DNA from 3 places in the Streptomyces sp. NBC_00289 genome. Region 3 is predicted to be linked to each of the others. Evidence: riboswitches for the same ligand, from Rfam matches in the RefSeq annotation. Region 3 holds a riboswitch; each other region holds the start of a gene.

Region 1 (5,883 bases), 6.3 Mb from region 3:
GCTGGATCACCACCGAGGTGGGCCGCCAGCCCTGGATCGTGTACGAGAACATGCGGGTCGCCGAAGCGGTGACGTCGACGCGTTCCAGCAGCCTGTGGATTCTGTTCACCCTGGTCGTGGTGATGTACGTCCTCGTGTTCGGGTCCTTCCTCGCGGTGCTGCTGAAGATGCGCGGACGTTGGCGCCTCGCCGACGCGGCGCGTGCGGTAGGCGGGCCGGCGGAGGCCCCGGAGACGGACACCCCGTACGGGCCGCGCTCCGCGGTGCCCGCGGCGGCAGCCCGGCCCGCCGACGGCAGTACCCCGCCCGAGGGGGAGAGAGAGTGATGGCCGATGTCATGGCCGTCGTGCTGCTGCTCGCCGTCGCCGCGTACGCCTGCGCCGGCGGCACCGACTACGGCGCCGGATTCTGGGACCTGACGGCGGGCGGGACCAGGCGCGGCAGCTGCCCCCGTCGGCTGATCGATCACGCGATGGCTCCGGTGTGGGAGGTCAACAACGTGTGGCTGATCTTCGTGCTGGTCATCATGTGGACGGGTTTCCCCGCCTTCTTCCAGCAGGTCTTCACGGCGCTGTGGCTGCCGCTGGCGCTGGCAGGCCTGGGCATCGTGCTGCGCGGGGCGGGGTTCGCCCTGCGCAAGGCGGCCCGGCGGCTGGCGGGCCGCCGTCTGTACGGCGCCGTGTTCGCCGTCTCCTCGCTCCTGACGCCGTTCTTCCTCGGCGCCGCGGTCGGCGGAGTGGCGTCCGGCCGGGTGAAGCAGGGGACGAAGGCGTCCGCGGACGCCTGGGCCAACCCCACCTCGCTGCTGTTCGGGCTGCTCGCCGTGGCGGCGACGGCGCTGCTCGGCGCGGTTTTCCTCGCCGCCGACGCCCGTCGGTTCTCCGCACCGGATCTGGAGGGCTACTTCCGGCGCCGGGCCCTGGGCGCCCTGCCCGTCCTCGGCGTTCTCGCCGTGATCACGTTCGTGGTGACGCACTCGGACGCGCCCCATGTGTGGCACGGACTGACGCACGGGGTGGGACTGGTCTTCGTCGTCCTTTCGGTGCTGGGCGCGCTCGCCACCGCCTGGCTGCTGATCCGGTCCTCCGCCGGCTGGTCCCGCGTGGCCGCGGTCGGCACCGTCGCCTGCGCCGTCATCGCCTGGGGCATGGCGCAGCGCCCCTACCTCATCCCGACCTCGCTGACGGTCGCCGAAGGCGCGGGCGCGAGCACGACGCTTCGCTGGCTGGGGATCGTCACCCTCGTGGCGGTCGTCCTGATCTTCCCCGCGGTGGCCCTGCTCTACTGGATGGACACCCACGGTGAACTCGAGGCCCTGACGGACGCGGACCTGCGGCGCGGAGCCGCCGGTGACGAGGGCTGACCCCATGGCCCTGGCAGGCGCGCGGTGAGCGAGAACGACGTTCTGCTGGGCATGGCCCTGACCGTGGGCCTCGCCGTGGCCTCGCAGATCCTGGCGAGCCGGCTGCGGATCCCGGCTCTGGTGGTGCTGCTGCCGGCCGGGTTCGCCGCCGGCGCCCTCACCGACGTCGTCCATCCCGACAAGCTCGTGGGCCCGGACTTCTCGGTCCTGGTCTCGCTGTCGGTGGCCATCATCCTGTACGACGCCGGACTGGCCCTGAACCTGCGGCACCTCAAGGGCGCCACGCGCAGCGTCGTGGTACGCCTCCTGGTGCTCGGCGTCGTGTTCACCTGGGCCGCGGTCATGTGCCTGGGGCTGACCCTGTTCGGGGTGCCCGCGGCCGTGGCCAGCATGCTCGGTGTGATCCTGGTGGTGTCCGGGCCCACCGTCGTGGGACCCCTGCTGGAGCACGTGAGACCCTCGGAGCAGGTGCGACGGGTCCTGGTGTGGGAAGGATCCCTGGTCGACCCCGTCGGCGGCATCCTCGGGGCCGTCGTCTTTCACTCCCTTCTGTCCGGCGGACTGCAGACCGGCAACTTCCGCTTCGGTTCCTTCATCGCCGGGATCGCCGTCGGGCTGGCCGGCGGGGCGGTCGGCACCGTGCTGTTGTGGTGCACGCTGAGGTTGCTGCGCCTCGGGGAGACGCTCGGCACGCTGGCCCAGCTGGCCACGGTCGTCGTGATCTCCGCGGGCTGCGACATGGCGTACGACGACTCGGGGCTCATCGCCGCGATCGTCGCCGGACTGGCGGTCGCGAACCTGCCCGGCTTCGACATCCCGGCCCGTCGGCCGTTCTTCGAGACGCTGGTGCAGCTCATCATCGGCCTGCTGTTCATCTCCATCTCGGCCACGGTGACCCCGGAGTCCCTCGTGCCGGTGCTGCTCCCCACCGTCGTCCTGATCATCGTGCTGGTGGTGGTCGTCCGGCCGCTCGTCGCGCTGCTCGCCGGTATCGGGTCGGATCTCAGCGGGAGCGAGCGTGCCTTCGTCGGCTGGATGGCTCCCCGTGGCATCGTCGCCGCGTCGACCGCGACGACGTTCTCCGCCGGGCTCGCCTCGGCGGGACTGGACGACGCCGACAAGATCCTTCCCATCACGTTCCTGGTGATCGTCGGAACGGTCGTCGTCTACGCGCTGACCGCGAAGCCGGTGGCCGTCAGGCTGGGCGTCGTGCGGACCGTGCGGGACCGGCCCCTGCTGGTGGGTGGCGATCGCTGGGTCGTCGACCTCGCCCGTGCGCTGCGCGACGCCGGGATCGACGTGCTGATGTGGGCGGGGTCCGCGCGGGAGAGGGCCCTCGTCGAGGAGGCCGGACTCGAACTGGCCGCCGGGGAGCTGATGGCCGCGGCCACCGATCCCCAGGCGCGGTGGGAAGGAGTCACCTCGGTCTATCTCCTCACGGACGACGACGACTTCAACGCGCTGGCCTCCGTCGCCCTGCGGGACAGCGTCGACGGCCCGGTCCGCCGCATCAGCCCGCCCCGGGACAGCCGTGGGGTCGTCGCCCTCTACACCGCCGAGGACACCGTCCTCCGTCCCGAGCTCGCCCCGCACGCCCTCGCGGCCCGGCACGAACAGGGCGCCCGCTTCCGCGCACAGCCCGCCTCCGACCCGCGCCCGTCCGACGCACACGAGGTCGTCTTCGTCGTCCGGGGTGACGGCAGGCTGGTACCGGTCACCGAGGAGGGGCCGACCGCCACCGAGGAGGGCGACATACTGGTCCTCCTGACGCCCGCTCAGGTTCCGGGCGCGGGCCGGGCGCGCTGAACGCGGTGTGCGTGTCGGTGGGACAGCGCGCGGTCCGCGCGTGAAAGGGGGCTTCGGCCCCACGCCGGGACAGCTCGCACCGCGGGCCCTCGTGCGGTGCGCGCCGCAGACGATCGCCCGGACAGGTGCGCGGGTCGGCGCCGTAGGCCAGAGCGGCCGAACGGCGCCACGAGCGCACCGGCCACGGCCTAGGTGGCCGAGCGAGTGATCAGGTCGGGGGTGGCGGCTCTTCGGGCGGGCCGACGAGTCACGGCTCCAGTCTCCCGAGCGGCTGTCCGACCGTCAGGTTCCAGCGTCCGGAGCGCCCGCTGACCGTGGTCGCGGTCAGCGGTGGTACGTCGATGCGCCAGAACGCGGACTCGGGCGCCCCAAGGACGCGTACTCCCACAGCTCGTACGATCTCCGGCTCCACCACGGCGACGGTGCGGCCCGCGGCGTGTGCGGCTGTCTCCAGCCAGGCCGTCACGCGGTCGCAGAGCTCGCGTACCGATTCACCGCCGTGCGGCGCGGAGGCCGGGTCGGTCATCCAGACGGCGATCGCATCGGGTTCGTCCGCGCTGACCTCCTCGAGGGTGCGTCCCTGCCATCGGCCCACGCGGAGCCCTGCCAGTTCCGGCACCGGGGCGGCGTCAAGACCCAGTGCCGACGCGGTCTCCTCGCAGCGCACGGTGGGTGAGAACAGGGCGCGGTCAGGCGGTCGGAGGGTGTCTCCGGCCGACCGGGCACGCGCCGCTCCCGTCTCGTCGAGGGGGCAGCCGTCGTCGAAACGGGCCTCGCGCAGTGACCGGCTGACGGCGGGTGAGATCAACGTCACTCTGCTTGTCATGTGCCTGCTCTCATGGTCAACAACGCGGTCGCCGCACGGAATTCTCGCCATGGCGATACCGCCGACGCGCCCCCGGAGGTTCTACGCGCCCTTGGCCGCACCCTCGTGACGCGGTACGTTCTCGAGGATATCGACGACGGTACTGCGGAAGCCGGTGGGAGTCCGGCACGGTCGCGCCACTGTAAGTCCGGTACTGCCGCCCCGACACGGGACGGCGGGAGCGGGCGAGTCAGACCCGTGGCCGTCGTCTTGTGCACCACCGACATGGGACGCGAGTTCCCCCAGGAGGTCCTGCCATGGCGCAGTCCACCGTGCAGCCCAGCGCTGCCCCCACCGCCCTTCCCGCCAAGCTGCCGATCGGCGCGATCGCTCCGTGGGCGGTCTTCTTCGGCATCCTGATGCTGGTGCTGCTCTACTTCGTCGGCGCCGAGCAGGGCGCCACCTCCGTGGTGAGCGGTGAGAACGTGCACGAGTGGGTGCACGACGCCCGCCACCTCCTCGGCTTCCCCTGCCACTGACGGCCGAGCCGGAGCCTACGAGCCCATGAACTCCGTAACCGTCAGAAACCTCCTGGTCCGCGGCATGCTGGCGGGCCTCGCCGCCGGCCTGCTCGCCCTCGTCGTCGCCTACTTCCTGGGCGAGCCTCGCGTGGACTCGGCCATCGCCTACGAGGAGGCGCACTCCCACGAGCACGGCATGGAGGCCGTCAGCCGCACCATGCAGTCCACCGGTGGTCTGAGCACCGGTGTGCTGCTCTACGGCGTCGCGTTCGGCGGCATCGCCGCCCTCGCGTACTGCTTCGCGCTCGGCCGGATCGGCCGCTTCGGGCCGCGGGCGAGCGCGCTGCTCCTGGCCGCCGCCGGCCTGATCGCGGTCTACGTCGTGCCGTTCCTGAAGTACCCGGCCAACCCCCCGTCCGTCGGCGACCCGGACACCATCGGCAAGCGCACCACCCTGTACTTCCTGATGATGCTCCTCAGCGTCCTGCTGGCCGTCGCCACCGTGATCCTGGGCAAACGGCTCGCACCGCGGCTGGGCAACTGGAACGCGAGCCTTTCCGCCGGGGCGTTCTTCGTCCTCGCCGTCGGTCTCGCGTACGCCTTTCTCCCGGCCGTCAACGAAGTCCCCAACGACTTCTCGGCGAGCCTGCTCTGGCAGTTCCGTCTCGCGGCCCTCGCCATCCAACTGACCCTGTGGGCCTCCTTCGGGCTGGTCTTCGGGGTGCTCGCGGAACGCGTGCTGACACCCAAGCCCGCGGTCGCCGCGGCGGAGGGCGCCGGTACGCGAACCACCCCCGTACCGCACTGAGGCATCGCCCCGCCAGGGCGAACCCGACACCGCGATCCGGCCCCCGCACTTCCTGTGCGGGGCCGGATCGCTGTTTTCCGGACGGCCGTACGGAACGGTGCCGTCGCCGCCCGGCATTCACGGCGAGCGCACCGAGAGCCGGAAGCGCCGCACCAGGGGCGGGGTTTCGGGCCGTAACCCGCCGTCTCCCGGGTGGACGCGCGGCGGTTCGTGGCCGGGTGCTCCGGCCTCGGCGGATGCCGTGTCGGGCGGCACCGCAGGTGAACGGCGCGCGAACCGAGCCCGTGTGACGTGCGGATCGCTGGGTAGCAGGACGCTTTCGAGCGGCGCAGTCGGCGGTGGAAAGCGATCCTCTTCATGAGCAGGGCAGTGAACGTGCCAGTGACGGTCGGCGGCCGGGATGCGGAGGTGGACAAGAAAAGCCCAGGGCCTGCCCCCGAGTCGAAGGAGTCGTCGAGACGTGTGACACCCGGCGGGGGTTTCCCGTCGGCGGCCACACGCGGCGGCCGCGTGAGCGGGCTCGACGGTCTGAGGACCCTCGCGGTGGCGATGGTCCTCCTCTACCACGTGGAACCGGACC
Region 2 (5,883 bases), 2.7 Mb from region 3:
AGGCCGTAGGAATGATCATGGTGCAGTCGGGCATCGGCGCGGACGAGGCGCTGGCGCTCCTGCGCGCCCACGCCTTCGCACACAACCGGACCGCCCTCGAGCTGGCACACGATGTGGTCTCGCACAGGAAGAGGTTCGACCGTGACTAGGTACGCTCCGGCCGGACGAGAAGCGACCGGACGGCAGGCGACCGGACGCCAGGCCGACGTGCTTCCGGGCCGTGTGAGGAGGCTCGGATGAACCGGGAAGTGCGGCTCACCCGCGCGTTCGTGGATCTGGCGGACACGCTGGGCGCGTACTTCGACCCGCTCGACCTGTTCGCCCGGCTCAGCGACCACTGTGTGGGCCTGCTGGCGGTCGACGCCGTGGGCGTGGTGATGGCCGACGCGCGGGGTGAGCTGCGCACGATGGCCGCCTCCGCCGACGACCTGGGCCGGCTGGACGTGCTCCAGGTGCGGCGGGACGAGGGGCCGTCCGTCGACTGCTTCCGTACCGGTGAGCCCGTCACCGCCGACGACCTGCGGACCGGCGACCGCTGGCCCGAGTACACCGCGCACGCCCTGGAGGCCGGCTACCTCTCCGTGCACGCCCTGCCGCTGCGGCTCGACGGGACGGCGATCGGCGCGGTGGCTCTCGCCAACCGGCGCTGCGACGCCCTGCCGGACGGTGACATCGCCGTGGCGCAGGGCATGAGCGACATCGTCGCGCTGACCCTGACCCACTGGCCCGCCGAGTCCAGACGCCCGCAGGACCTGCTGACGTCCCTCCAGGCGGCGGTCTCGGCGAAGGCGACCGTCGAACTCGCCAAGGGGCTGCTCGCGGAGTACGCGGGCGTCTCCCTCGCCGAGGCACTGGAGATGCTGCGCCGCCACGCGGAGAGGGAACGGACCACCCTCACGTCGATCGCCCGCGCCCTGGCCGAACGCACACTGGTGCCGGATGACCTCCTGCAGGAGGCGACGAAGCGCTCCTGAGCCGCGGGCGGCGGACACGGACGCGGTCAGGGTGGCCCGAGCCGAGAAGCCCGGAGGGTCCGCTCGGCTCAGACCTCCAGTCGTGCCTGTCTGCGGACCTCCGTCAGGCGCTGGGTGCCCAGCTGTACGACCGCTGCCGTGACCTCCTGCGACACGGTGCCGAGGCCCCCGTTGGTGAGGACGATCGCGTCGTCGCCGACGCGGACGGCGGCCAGGTCCAGGGTGAGCGCGGTGGGCTCGCCGTCGGCGTTCTCGCCGGCCAGCGTGATCCGCAGGCCCTCCCGGGCGTCCCCGACCGGCGGCAGCGCCGCCTCGGTCACCTGCCCGCCCTGTACGGCACCCCCGGCGGTCGCGGCCGTGAACCGGCCGCACTTCTGCGGCAGCGACCGCAGCCAGGCCAGGGTGCGGTCCACGTCCGCCGGGTCGTGGGCGATGACCTGGTAGCGCAGCTGGGCCTCGTCCATGCCGTCGTCGAGACCGGCGACCGCGCGGATCGGGTTGCGCGGGCCGAACAGATCCTCGGTGTAGACCGCCTCGAGCAGCCGCCCGCAGTCGGGGTTGTCGGCCGTCGCCTTGAGCAGGGTGTCCCGCCAGGTCGCGGCGCCCTGTGTCGGAGTCCAGGGCTCCCCCAGGTCGGCCGGAGTGATCAGCGCGGCCTCCGCCTGGGCCGAGGTGAGCGCGGTGCCAGGGCTGGGGGAGGGTGAGGCGGCGGGGGCGGACCGGCCGGTCGTGGCGGAGGCGCGGGGCGCAGTCCGGTCGGGGCCGCCCGGCGAACAGGCGGTGAGACTCGGCGCTCCGGCGAGGCAGAGCGCCGAGGCGCACACGAGGAGGCGGGCCGGGGGACGGGTCATCGAGGGGCCTCCTGCGCGCGGCCAAGATCCAGTACGTGCTCCCACAGCACCACCACGCCGATCACCCCACCAGCGAGACGGTCCGTCCGGGTTACCACCGCCACCCCGGACAGCCGAAAGACGACCCTCGCGCGTGCGCCGCCGTGCTGTCGGTGCCGCCCTCGCGTCGGTGCGGGCCTCGCGTCGGTGCGGGCCTCGCGTCGGTGCCGCCCTCGGGCCCGCACCGGCCTCCCGCCCGCACCGCCTCGCGCGCCCCCCGCCGTGCCCATGGGTGGCCGGGAACCGCAGCAGGCTGCGTAGGGTCGGTTCCGTAGTACCCCGTGCCGAGTCGGTCGTAGGAACAGGAGCTCCAGCGTGAACGGTCAGCCCATCCCGGTGATCATCGACTGTGACACCGGTGTCGACGACGCCCTCGCCCTGCTGTTCGCCGTCCGCCACCCCGGCCTTGACCTGCGCGCGATCACCTGCGTGGCCGGGAACACGGACGTGGACGGGGTCGTCCGCAACACCCTGACCGTGCTGGAGCAGGCCGGAGCGCCCGGCATCCCGGTCGCGCGAGGTGCCGAGCGGCCGCTGATCGAGCCCGTGCGGACGGCCCGGCACGTGCACGGGCAGGACGGGATGGGCGACCTCGGGCTGCCCGCGCCGACCCGCGTTCCGGTCGACGTGGACGCGGTGACGCTGCTGCGCCGCGAGATCCTCGCCTCCCCGCGCCCGGTGACCCTCATCCCGACGGCACCGCTGACGAACATTGCGCTGCTCCTGCGCACGCACCCGGAGGTGGTGCGCAACATCGAGCGGATCGTGTTCATGGGCGGCGCGGTGGCGACCGGGAACGCCACGCCGGTCGCCGAGTTCAACGTGTGGCACGACCCGGAGGCGGCGGCCGTCCTGCTCACCGCGGGCGTGCCGATCACCATGTACGGCCTCGACGTGTTCAAGCAGGTCCTGGTCCCGGCCGCGGACGTGGAGCGGCTGCGCGCGAGCGGGGACCCCCGTCTGCGGCTGGCCGGTGAACTGCTCGCCCACCGCGACCCGGCCACCTCCGGCGACCCCACCCCCACGGGCGGCCTCGGTGACGCGGGCGCGGTCTGCGCGGTCGTCGACCCGGAGGGGCTGACCACCGAACGCCTGCCGGTCGAGGTGTCCCTGGCCCCGGGCCCGACCCGCGGCCAGACCGTCGTCGACCGCCGCCCGCGCCCCGGCGAGTCCGAGATCCACGAGGGCGTACGGGAACAGGCCCTGGTGGACGTCGGCCTGGGCGTGGACGCGGAGCGGTACGTGAAGCTGTGGCTGACGACGGTCGAGGGCGTCTGAGGAAGCCGCTGGAAGGCTGTCGCGGCGGAGAGCCGGCGGAGAACCGGGGAGACCCGGGGAGTCCCGGCAGCTGTCCTAGCGACTGTCCGCCGGCCGCACCGCCCAGCGCTGTTCCACCTTGGCGACCTTCCAGTACGTCACCGCCGCCGCCCACACCACCACGAACAGGCCGACGATGACGTAGCCGACGTTGTCCAGGTCGAGGCCGGCGACCCAGCCGCTGAGGTCGTCGCTCAGGTCGAGCTTCTCGTGCAGGACGCCGACCAGTTCGATGGTGCCGATGAAGAAGGCGACGGCGATGGACAGCCCGGTGATGGTGAGGTTGTAGAAGACCTTGCGGACGGGGTTGGAGAAGGCCCACTGGTAGGCGAAGTTCATGAAGGTGCCGTCGAGGGTGTCGAACAGGCTCATGCCGGCGGCGAACAGCAGCGGCAGGCACAGGATCGCGTACCAGGGCAGCCCGGCCGCCGCGCCCGAGCCGGCCATCACCATCAGCGTGACCTCGGTGGCGGTGTCGAAGCCGAGGCCGAAGAGGAAGCCGAGCGGGTACATCTGGCCGGGGCGGCTGATGGACCGGGTGAGCCGGCCCAGGATCCGGTTCATGAACCCCCGGGAGTCCAGGTGCTGTTCGAGCTCCCGCTCGTCGTAGGTGCCCGCGCGCATCGCCTTGAAGACCTTCAGGATGCCGAGCAGGGCGACCAGGTTGAGGGCGGCGATGAGGTAGAGGAACGTCCCCGAGATCGTCGTACCCATGAAGCCGAGGGTCTGGTGGGTGCGCGAGCCCTCGTTCATGACAAGGCCGGCCAGTCGGGTGCCGCCGGCGATCAGCGCGGCGAGCAGGACCACCACGCTGGAGTGGCCGAGCGCGAACCAGAAGCCCACCGAGACCGGCCGTTTGCCGTCGGCCATCAGCTTGCGGGTGGTGTTGTCGATGGCGGCGATGTGGTCGGCGTCGAAGGCGTGCCGCATGCCCAGCGTGTAGGCGGTGACGCCGAGTCCGACGCCGAAGGCCCTGGTGCCGACCTCGTAGTGCTCGGGGACGACGAGCAGGAAGAGGATGCCGAAGGCGACGACGTGCAGGGCGGCGACGGCCGCCAGCAGGCCGGCGGTCTTGACGGTGTCCTCCCGGCGCCACGTGAAGGACGCCGGGGCGGGTTCGGGCAGGGTCATGCGGTCACGCTCCAGCACCTCGTGGATCACTTCGTGAGATGCCGTGGCCGGTCTCCTGGCTTACGGGTCGTACGCCGCCGGCCCGCCTTCCCGGTCACCCTGCGGCGACCAGTGGCTGTCCCTCGCGGGACGGTGGGCCGGAAACTCCCCGATCACAGTGGCGAGGGCCGCTCCGGCATGGACCCCTGAGGGGTCGTCACCGGCTTCCCGAGCACCACGGCCCGACCACCGTAGGGCGGCGGGCGGTCCACTGCATAGCTGCGCACCTGCGCAGGTATGGAAGATCACACAGTGCGCCTGCGAGGATGGCGGTATGCATCTCGTCCCGGCCGACCGCGCGGACCGGCGCACCATCGACGGTCACCGCGTGTGTGACGCCGTCGCCGCCATCGGCGACCCCGCGCATGTCCGCACCTGGGCCGACCGCTTCGCCCTGCTCGGCGAGCCCCGGCGGCTGGCCCTGCTGCTGGCCCTGCACCGCACCGGACCGCTGGCCGTGTCCGACCTGGCGATCGCGACCGGGACGAACGACCCCGCCGTCTCGCAGGCGCTCAGGCTGCTGCGGGCGGCCGGGGTCGTCGAGGGGGAGAGGGAGGGACGGGTGGTGCGCTACAGGCTGGTCGACGAAACCGTCGCCGCCCTGCTCGAGCCTCTCGGTCCTTCCGACGGGTGAGGCTCGGCCCCCGGTGTGTGTTCCAGGGGGCGGAGGCCGCCCCCTGGAAGGGTCACGCGCGCGTGCTCCGGCGCCGGCGGGTGGCCACCACGAGGCCCGCGCCGCCGGCCAGCAGCACCGCCGCCCCGATCGCGATCGGCCCCGTGCTGCCGTTCGCGCCGGTCTCGGCGAGGTCGTCACCGCCGCCGTTCGGCGTGGTGGCCGGCGCGGTGGTGGACTCGGAGGCGGCCGGAGTCGGGGTCCCGGTCTCGGTCGACGGCGTCTCGCTCGCCGGCGGCGTGGACTCCTCCGCCGGCTGGGAGGGCTCGGAGGACTCCGGGGCCGTCGGGGTGGACGGCGTCTCGGGCGGAGCCGTCGTGCAGTCCTTCGTGCCGCCGTTCCAGGCCGCGATCAGCTTGTCCTTGATGACCGGGCGGTCCGGGCCCTTGGGCAGGTCGCCGTGCTCGAAGCCGTCCTTCGCGTCGAGCTTGCCGTCGAACCTGACCGCACCCCGGTAGAGGTCGATCTGCGCGTAGCAGCCCGCGTCCGGCACGGCGATGTCCAGGGACTCGGTCTGGCCCGGCTTGACCGTCACGGTGTCGAAGTCGACGAAGACCTGCTCGCCGGAGGTGCGGAAGCTGGACCCGTGGGCGAGGTAGGAGGCCAGGGAGGCGGTGCAGGTGGTGGCGTCGCCGGCGGTGCGGACCTTGACGTGGACCTTGCCGTCGTCGGTGGGCCGCAGGTTCTGGTCGTCCACCTTCACCGAGTCGTAGAAGTCGGTGCCGTCGAGCGAGAACTGGCAGCGGTCGGTCTCCGTGACCGTGCCCGCCCCCGATCCGGGCTGGTAGCCGTCGGCGGACTTCCAGCCGTCGCCGCCGGGCGTACCGGTGGCGAAGGCGCCGGAGGCGGCGGCGACGGA
Region 3 (5,883 bases):
CGCGCCCGCGATCAGCGCGGGCAGCTCCTCCGCGACGTCGATCCGGGTCGGATTGCCGATCCGGTACGGGGCGCCGGAGGCACGCGCCGCCAGCAGATCCGTGTCGGCGGTCGACAACAACAACACTGTGCTCATGCGGGCGCTCCCGGTGGAATGAAAGGCAGTCCTTGCGGCGCGCCGGACTCGATGAGCCGCCACAGCGCGTCCGTGTCCGCGTGCTGTTCGATCAGGTCGCCGAGCCGGTCGAGCTGCTCCTCGCGCAGCGCGGCGAACGAGGTGTCGGCGGCCGGTACGAACCGGCGGCCCGCGGCGGCCGCCACCTCGCGCAGGAAGGCACGCCGGAAACCGTCCGACTCCAGGGAGCCGTGCCAGTGCGTGCCCCAGACCTGGCCGACCCGGCAACCGTCCAGGCCGTGCCCCTCGCCGTCGGAGATGAACGCGTCTCCGCCCATGACGTCGGCGACCCCGTGGTGGATCTCGTACCCCTCGACGTGTTCGCCGAGGGCCTCGCCGACGGGCCGGGTGAGGGTCTTCTCGCGGGCGAACCGCACCCGGACGGGCAGCAGTCCGAGTCCCGTCACCCGCCCCCGCCGGCTCTCGACCTCGTCCTCGATGCGCTCACCGAGCAGCTGGTAGCCACCGCAGATGCCGAGCACCGGCCGGCCCTCGGCGGCGCGCCGCGCGAGCGCGCCGGCCAGGCCCCGCTCCCGCAGCCACTCCAGCGCGCGGACCGTGCCCCGGGTGCCCGGGACCACCACGAGGTCGGCGTCCGCCAGTTCCTCGGGCCGGTCCACGAACCGCACCACGACACCCGGTTCGGCGGCCAGCGCGTCCACGTCGGTGAAGTTGGACATGAGGGGGACCGCGCAGACGGCGACGCGCAGGACGTCCTCGCCGACGGGTGGGGCGGTGGCCGACTCGCGGACCGTCCCGCGCAACGAGATGCGCAGCCCGTCCTCCTCGTCGATGCCGAGCCCGTGCCGGAAGGGCAGCACGCCGTAGGTCCGCCGTCCGGTGAGCCCGTGCAGCATGTCGAGGCCCGGCTCCAGCAGCGAGACGTCCCCCCGGAACTTGTTGACGAGGAACCCGGCGACGAGCTCCTGGTCCTCGGGGGACAGCAGGGCGACCGTGCCGAAGAAGGAGGCGAACACGCCCCCGCGGTCGATGTCGCCGACGACGAGCACGGGCAGCCGCGCGCCCCGCGCGATGCCCATGTTCACGATGTCGGTGCGCCGCAGATTGATCTCCGCGGGACTGCCGGCCCCCTCACAGATCACCGCGTCATACGTGCCCCGCAACTCGGCGAGACAGTCGAGCACGGTCCCCAGCAGTTGCCGCTGCCGCCCTCCGTGGTAGCCGCGGGCACTCAACTCGCCCACGGGCCGCCCCATGAGCACGACCTGACTGCTCTGTTCGCCGCCCGGCTTGAGCAGGACGGGATTCATCTGCACCGTCGGCTCGACGCGGCACGCCTGCGCCTGCATGGCCTGCGCACGGCCGATCTCGGCGCCCTCCCGCGTCACGAACGAGTTGAGGGACATGTTCTGCGCCTTGAACGGCGCGACCTTGACCCCCTGCCGGACCAGCCAGCGGCAGATCCCGGCGGTGACGACGCTCTTGCCGGCGTCGGAGGTGGTGCCGGCGACCAGGAGACCACCGTTCATGACGTACGCCCCTTCACGATCCGCGTGGCAGAGATCCGCGTGACAGATGTCCGCGTGACAGATGTCCGCCTGACGAGCAGTCGCGTGGCGGCGATCCGCGCGGCGACGGTGACGCCGAGCGCGAGAACACCGACGCGCCGGGAGAGCCGCGCGGCCCGTTCGATGTCCCGTACCCGCACGGCACGCCCCGCCTGGTTCAGCACCGGCCGCCGCTCCACCCGCCCCCCGTACGACAGGGTCCCGCCCAGCCGCACCCCGAGTGCCCCCGCGAACGAGGCCTCCACGGGACCGGCGTTGGGGCTCGGGTGCTTCCCGGCGTCGGCACGCCAGGCCTGTACGGCACCCCGCGGGTCCCCTCCGCCGACGGCGGCCAGGACGGCGGTCAGCCGTGCTCCCGGCCACCCCGCGAGGTCGTCGAGCCGGGCGGAGGCCCATCCGTAGCGCAGGTATCTGGGCGACCGGTGCCCGACCATCGCGTCGAGGGTGTTCACGGCCCGGAACCCGACGAGACCGGGCACACCGCCCAACGCGCCCCACACCAGCGCCCCCACGACCGCGTCCGAGGTGTTCTCGGCGACGGACTCGACCACGGCCCGGGCGATCCCGTCCGCGTCGAGGGCCTGCGGATCGCGCCCGCACAGATGCGGCAGCCGCGCCCGCGCGGCCTCGACGTCCCCGGCCTCCAGGGCCCGGCCGACGGCCCGCGCCTCGCGCTGGAGGCTGGTCGCGCCCACCACGGCCCAGGTCGCGGCGGCGGTCAGCGCGACGGAGGCGGTACGGGACGGTCGTACGAGCGAAGTGGCGGCGGCGGCCAGGGAGACGGCGCTTCCGGCGCAGACGGCGGTGTGCAGCACGCCGTGGCCCCGGTGGTCCCGCCACAGCAGGCGTTCCACGGCACCGGCGGCCCGGCCGAACGCGGCGACCGGATGTCCGCGGCGCGGATCACCGAGGACCAGGTCGGCGAGGAGGCCGGCGGCGGCGCCGTACGCGAAGACGCGATCGGCACGCATCGGCTCAGCCGGCCGAGGGGTCGGGCAGAGCGCCGGCGGTGAACCTCGAACGGCAGCCGAGCATGGCTATGTGTCCTCACTCAGGGTGTCCACGCCCTGGTTCGACGAGACCGGCGGTGAGAGTTCCTGGCTCCCGGGGCTTTCTACCCCGGTCACAGTGGCGGGACCGCGCCGGATTCACACCGGCTTCCTCTCTTGCCGCCGTACATGGCCCCGGCAGTCCACCACGGTCCCCGAAGGGCCGTCAACTTGCTGTTGACCTGCGAAGGGAGAGTGTGCTGAGGCCCACACACGCGCGGTCACAGGCGCCACAGAGAAGTGGGGTGCGGGACGGCGATCCGTCCCGCACCCCACTCGGTGTCCTGGTGGCGGCAGGTCAGGCGATGATCAGCGAGATGCCGTACGCCACCGCCGCGGCGCAGGCCGCGAAGCACACGTACGCGCCGGTGACCGCGAGCACGGCGGAGTCTCCCTGGGCCGCCGCGCGTTCGCGACGGGAGAGACCGGTGACGCCGAGGGTGAACAGGGCCACGAGGGCCACGGTGATCACGAGGCTGACCCCGAAGACGGAGCCGAGAGCTGCCCAGTCGATCTTCATGTTGCTGCTTCCTTCGTAACCGGGGGCGCGGGGCTCAGACGGTGGTGGTGGCCGGCGGGACCACCGGGTCGGCGGCCGGGGCGGGGATCGTGGCCGTGAGGTCCTCGGCGACGGTGCCCACGGGCGGCGGGGTCACGACGGCGATCGCCGTGGTCACCACGCCGGCCGGCTCCTCGGGGTCGTTGACGTTGCTGTGGTCGATGACCTCGCGCCGGGAGATCTTCCAGATGGCGGCGCTGGAGGCGATCAGGAAGACGGCGACGACCGCGGTGCCCCAGTCGCCGAGGTCCGTCACGGACTCGGCGAGAGCGCCGACCAGGGCCGCGGCCGGGAGGGTGAGGCCCCAGGCGACGAACATCCGGGTGGCCGTCGACCAGCGGACGACGCCGCCCTTGCGTCCCAGGCCCGCGCCCATCACCGAACCGGAGACGGAGTGCGTGGTGGACAGGGAGAAGCCGAGGTGGGAGGAGGCCAGGATGACCGTGGCCGCGCTGGTCTGGGCGGCGAAGCCCTGCTGCGGCTGGAGGTCGGTGAGGCCCTTGCCCATGGTGCGGATGATGCGCCAGCCGCCGAGGTAGGTGCCGAGCGCGATGGCGAGGCCCGCGGAGAGGATGACCCAGGTGGGCGGGTCGGAGTCGGGGGCGACGGCGCCGCCGGCGACCAGGGCGAGGGTGATGATGCCCATCGTCTTCTGCGCGTCGTTGGTGCCGTGGGCCAGGGAGACCAGGCCGGCGGAGGCGATCTGGCCGGTGCGGTAGCCCTTCGCGGCGGCCTTGCCGTCGGCCTTCCTGCCGAGTGTGTACGACAGGCGCGTGGCGAGGAACGCGGCGACGCCCGCGACGATCGGGGCCGCGACCGCGGGGATCAGCACCTTGGTGACCAGTGCGTCACCGTGCACCGCGCCGAACCCCGCCGAGGCGATGGTGGCGCCGATCAGGCCGCCCATGAGGGCGTGCGAGGAACTGGAGGGGAGTCCGACCAGCCAGGTCAGCAGGTTCCAGAGGATCGCGCCGACCAGGGCGGCGAATATGACCTCGGGACGTATGCCGGACTCGTCGACGAGTCCCTTGGAGATCGTGTTGGCGACCTCCACGGAAAGGAAGGCACCCACAAGGTTGAGCGCGGCGGACATCGCCACCGCGACCTTGGGCTTGAGCGCACCGGTCGAGATGGTCGTGGCCATCGCGTTGGCGGTGTCGTGAAAACCGTTCGTGAAATCGAACGCAAGTGCGGTTATTACCACAATCGCGAGGATCAGCGAGAAGTTTTCCATTTACCCAGGCAATCGTTCGAGGTCATTGGCTGGATGACCGTAGGCAATCTGGGTGAACGGAAGATGAACTGAGGCAGGCTGCACGGTGTCTGGAAGGGGCGGTTGTCGTTGCGTCGCTCCCGGGCGGCCCGGCGGCGCGTGATGACGGGCCGCGGGGCGGCGCCCGGCCTGGCAGGATCGCCGCATGGCTGAGCAACGACGGGACCGGCGGGACGCGCGAGGTGCTCGGGAGGGCGTGCCTGCGGGAGAGGCCTGGGGGCGCGCGCGCCCCGAGGAGGCGCTCGCCTGGGAGGCCCTCGTCACGACCGCCCGACGGACGGTCCAGGACGCCCTGGTCGTCGGGACCTCGGGCAACGTCTCGGTCCGCGTCGGGGACACCGTCCTGGTCACACCGACCGGCGTCCCCTACGACCGGCTCACCCCGGACGACGTCGTCGGCGTCGACCTCGACGGCCGCCAGGTGCTCGGCTCGCTCCTGCCGACGAGCGAACTGCCGATGCACCTCGCCGTCTACACCACCACCGACGCCCGTGCCGTCGTCCACACCCACGCCGTGCACGCCACGGCCGTCTCGACGCTCGTGACCGAACTCCCGACCATCCACTACATGGCCGCCGCGCTCGGCGGCCCCGTCCGGGTCGCCCCCTACGCCACGTACGGCACGGCGGAGTTGGCCGAGAACATGCTGCGCGCCCTCGCCGACCGCTCCGGCTGCCTGCTGCGCAACCACGGCACGATCACCCACGGCGCCACCCTCGACCAGGCCTACGACCGCACCGCCCAGCTGGAGTGGATGTGCCGCCTGTGGCTCACGGCGTCCTCGGTACCCGGCCTGAACCCGACGCTCCTGTCGGCGGAACAGATGGCCGAGGTGGGGGAGCGGCTGCGCGGGTACGGGCAACCCTGACGTCGGGTTCCGCCCGAGAGCACCGCCCGCGCCGGCCCGCCGGCACCGCCCCCGCCTCACTCCGGGCCGCCCTCCCGCTGGCCGCGGGCGGGGCGGGCCAGGACACTGGTCTGATGCGCACAGTCAAAGCGACGGCCGCGGCCGTCTCCGTGGCCCTCGCGGCCGGCGTGGCAAGCGTCGCCGCCGGCCGGTACGCCAGCGGCGCAGCGCTCAAGGCACCGCCGGGCCGGCCGCTGCCGACCGAGCCCCGCCTCACCGTGCACGGCACCGCCGCCGGGCAGATCGTGCTGACCCGGTCCCTGGCCTCACTGCGGCCCGGCACCTACGGACTCGCGGGCGATGGCATGCACGCGGTGGTGGGTCCCGTCCAGGAGGCCACTCCGCACCCCGCCGACACCGTCGTACGCCGCCTGGAACGCGTCACCCACGGC

What was found. Region 3 has a riboswitch for cobalamin ahead of OG985_RS35035 (cobalamin biosynthesis protein). Riboswitches for the same ligand answer to the same signal wherever they lie in the genome.
Region 1: it holds a riboswitch for cobalamin, as region 3 does, so the genes downstream of both, OG985_RS06995 (CbtB-domain containing protein) here and OG985_RS35035 (cobalamin biosynthesis protein) in region 3, are expected to answer to the same signal.
Region 2: it holds a riboswitch for cobalamin, as region 3 does, so the genes downstream of both, OG985_RS22870 (HoxN/HupN/NixA family nickel/cobalt transporter) here and OG985_RS35035 (cobalamin biosynthesis protein) in region 3, are expected to answer to the same signal.

The regions. Positions count from the first base shown of each region.
Region 1 covers NZ_CP108046.1:1,409,550-1,415,432, reverse strand. The annotation lists gene OG985_RS07015 (cytochrome ubiquinol oxidase subunit I) at 1-326, shown strand, start outside; gene OG985_RS07010 (cytochrome d ubiquinol oxidase subunit II) at 326-1,363, shown strand; gene OG985_RS07005 (cation:proton antiporter) at 1,388-3,169, shown strand; gene OG985_RS07000 (histidine phosphatase family protein) at 3,417-3,995, opposite strand; cobalamin riboswitch at 4,106-4,253, shown strand; gene OG985_RS06995 (CbtB-domain containing protein) at 4,292-4,513, shown strand; gene OG985_RS06990 (CbtA family protein) at 4,539-5,303, shown strand; gene OG985_RS06985 (acyltransferase family protein) at 5,814-5,883, shown strand, end outside.
Region 2 covers NZ_CP108046.1:5,044,946-5,050,828, reverse strand. The annotation lists gene OG985_RS22890 (GAF and ANTAR domain-containing protein) at 1-149, shown strand, start outside; gene OG985_RS22885 (GAF and ANTAR domain-containing protein) at 237-974, shown strand; gene OG985_RS22880 (hypothetical protein) at 1,043-1,825, opposite strand; gene OG985_RS22875 (nucleoside hydrolase) at 2,180-3,142, shown strand; gene OG985_RS22870 (HoxN/HupN/NixA family nickel/cobalt transporter) at 3,218-4,312, opposite strand; cobalamin riboswitch at 4,340-4,546, opposite strand; gene OG985_RS22865 (ArsR/SmtB family transcription factor) at 4,626-4,985, shown strand; gene OG985_RS22860 (LAETG motif-containing sortase-dependent surface protein) at 5,038-5,883, opposite strand, start outside.
Region 3 covers NZ_CP108046.1:7,746,150-7,752,032, forward strand. The annotation lists gene cobN (cobaltochelatase subunit CobN) at 1-135, opposite strand, end outside; gene OG985_RS35030 (cobyric acid synthase) at 132-1,664, opposite strand; gene OG985_RS35035 (cobalamin biosynthesis protein) at 1,661-2,674, opposite strand; cobalamin riboswitch at 2,774-2,925, opposite strand; gene OG985_RS35040 (hypothetical protein) at 3,051-3,272, opposite strand; gene OG985_RS35045 (anion permease) at 3,307-4,545, opposite strand; gene OG985_RS35050 (class II aldolase/adducin family protein) at 4,730-5,452, shown strand; gene OG985_RS35055 (alpha/beta hydrolase) at 5,566-5,883, shown strand, end outside.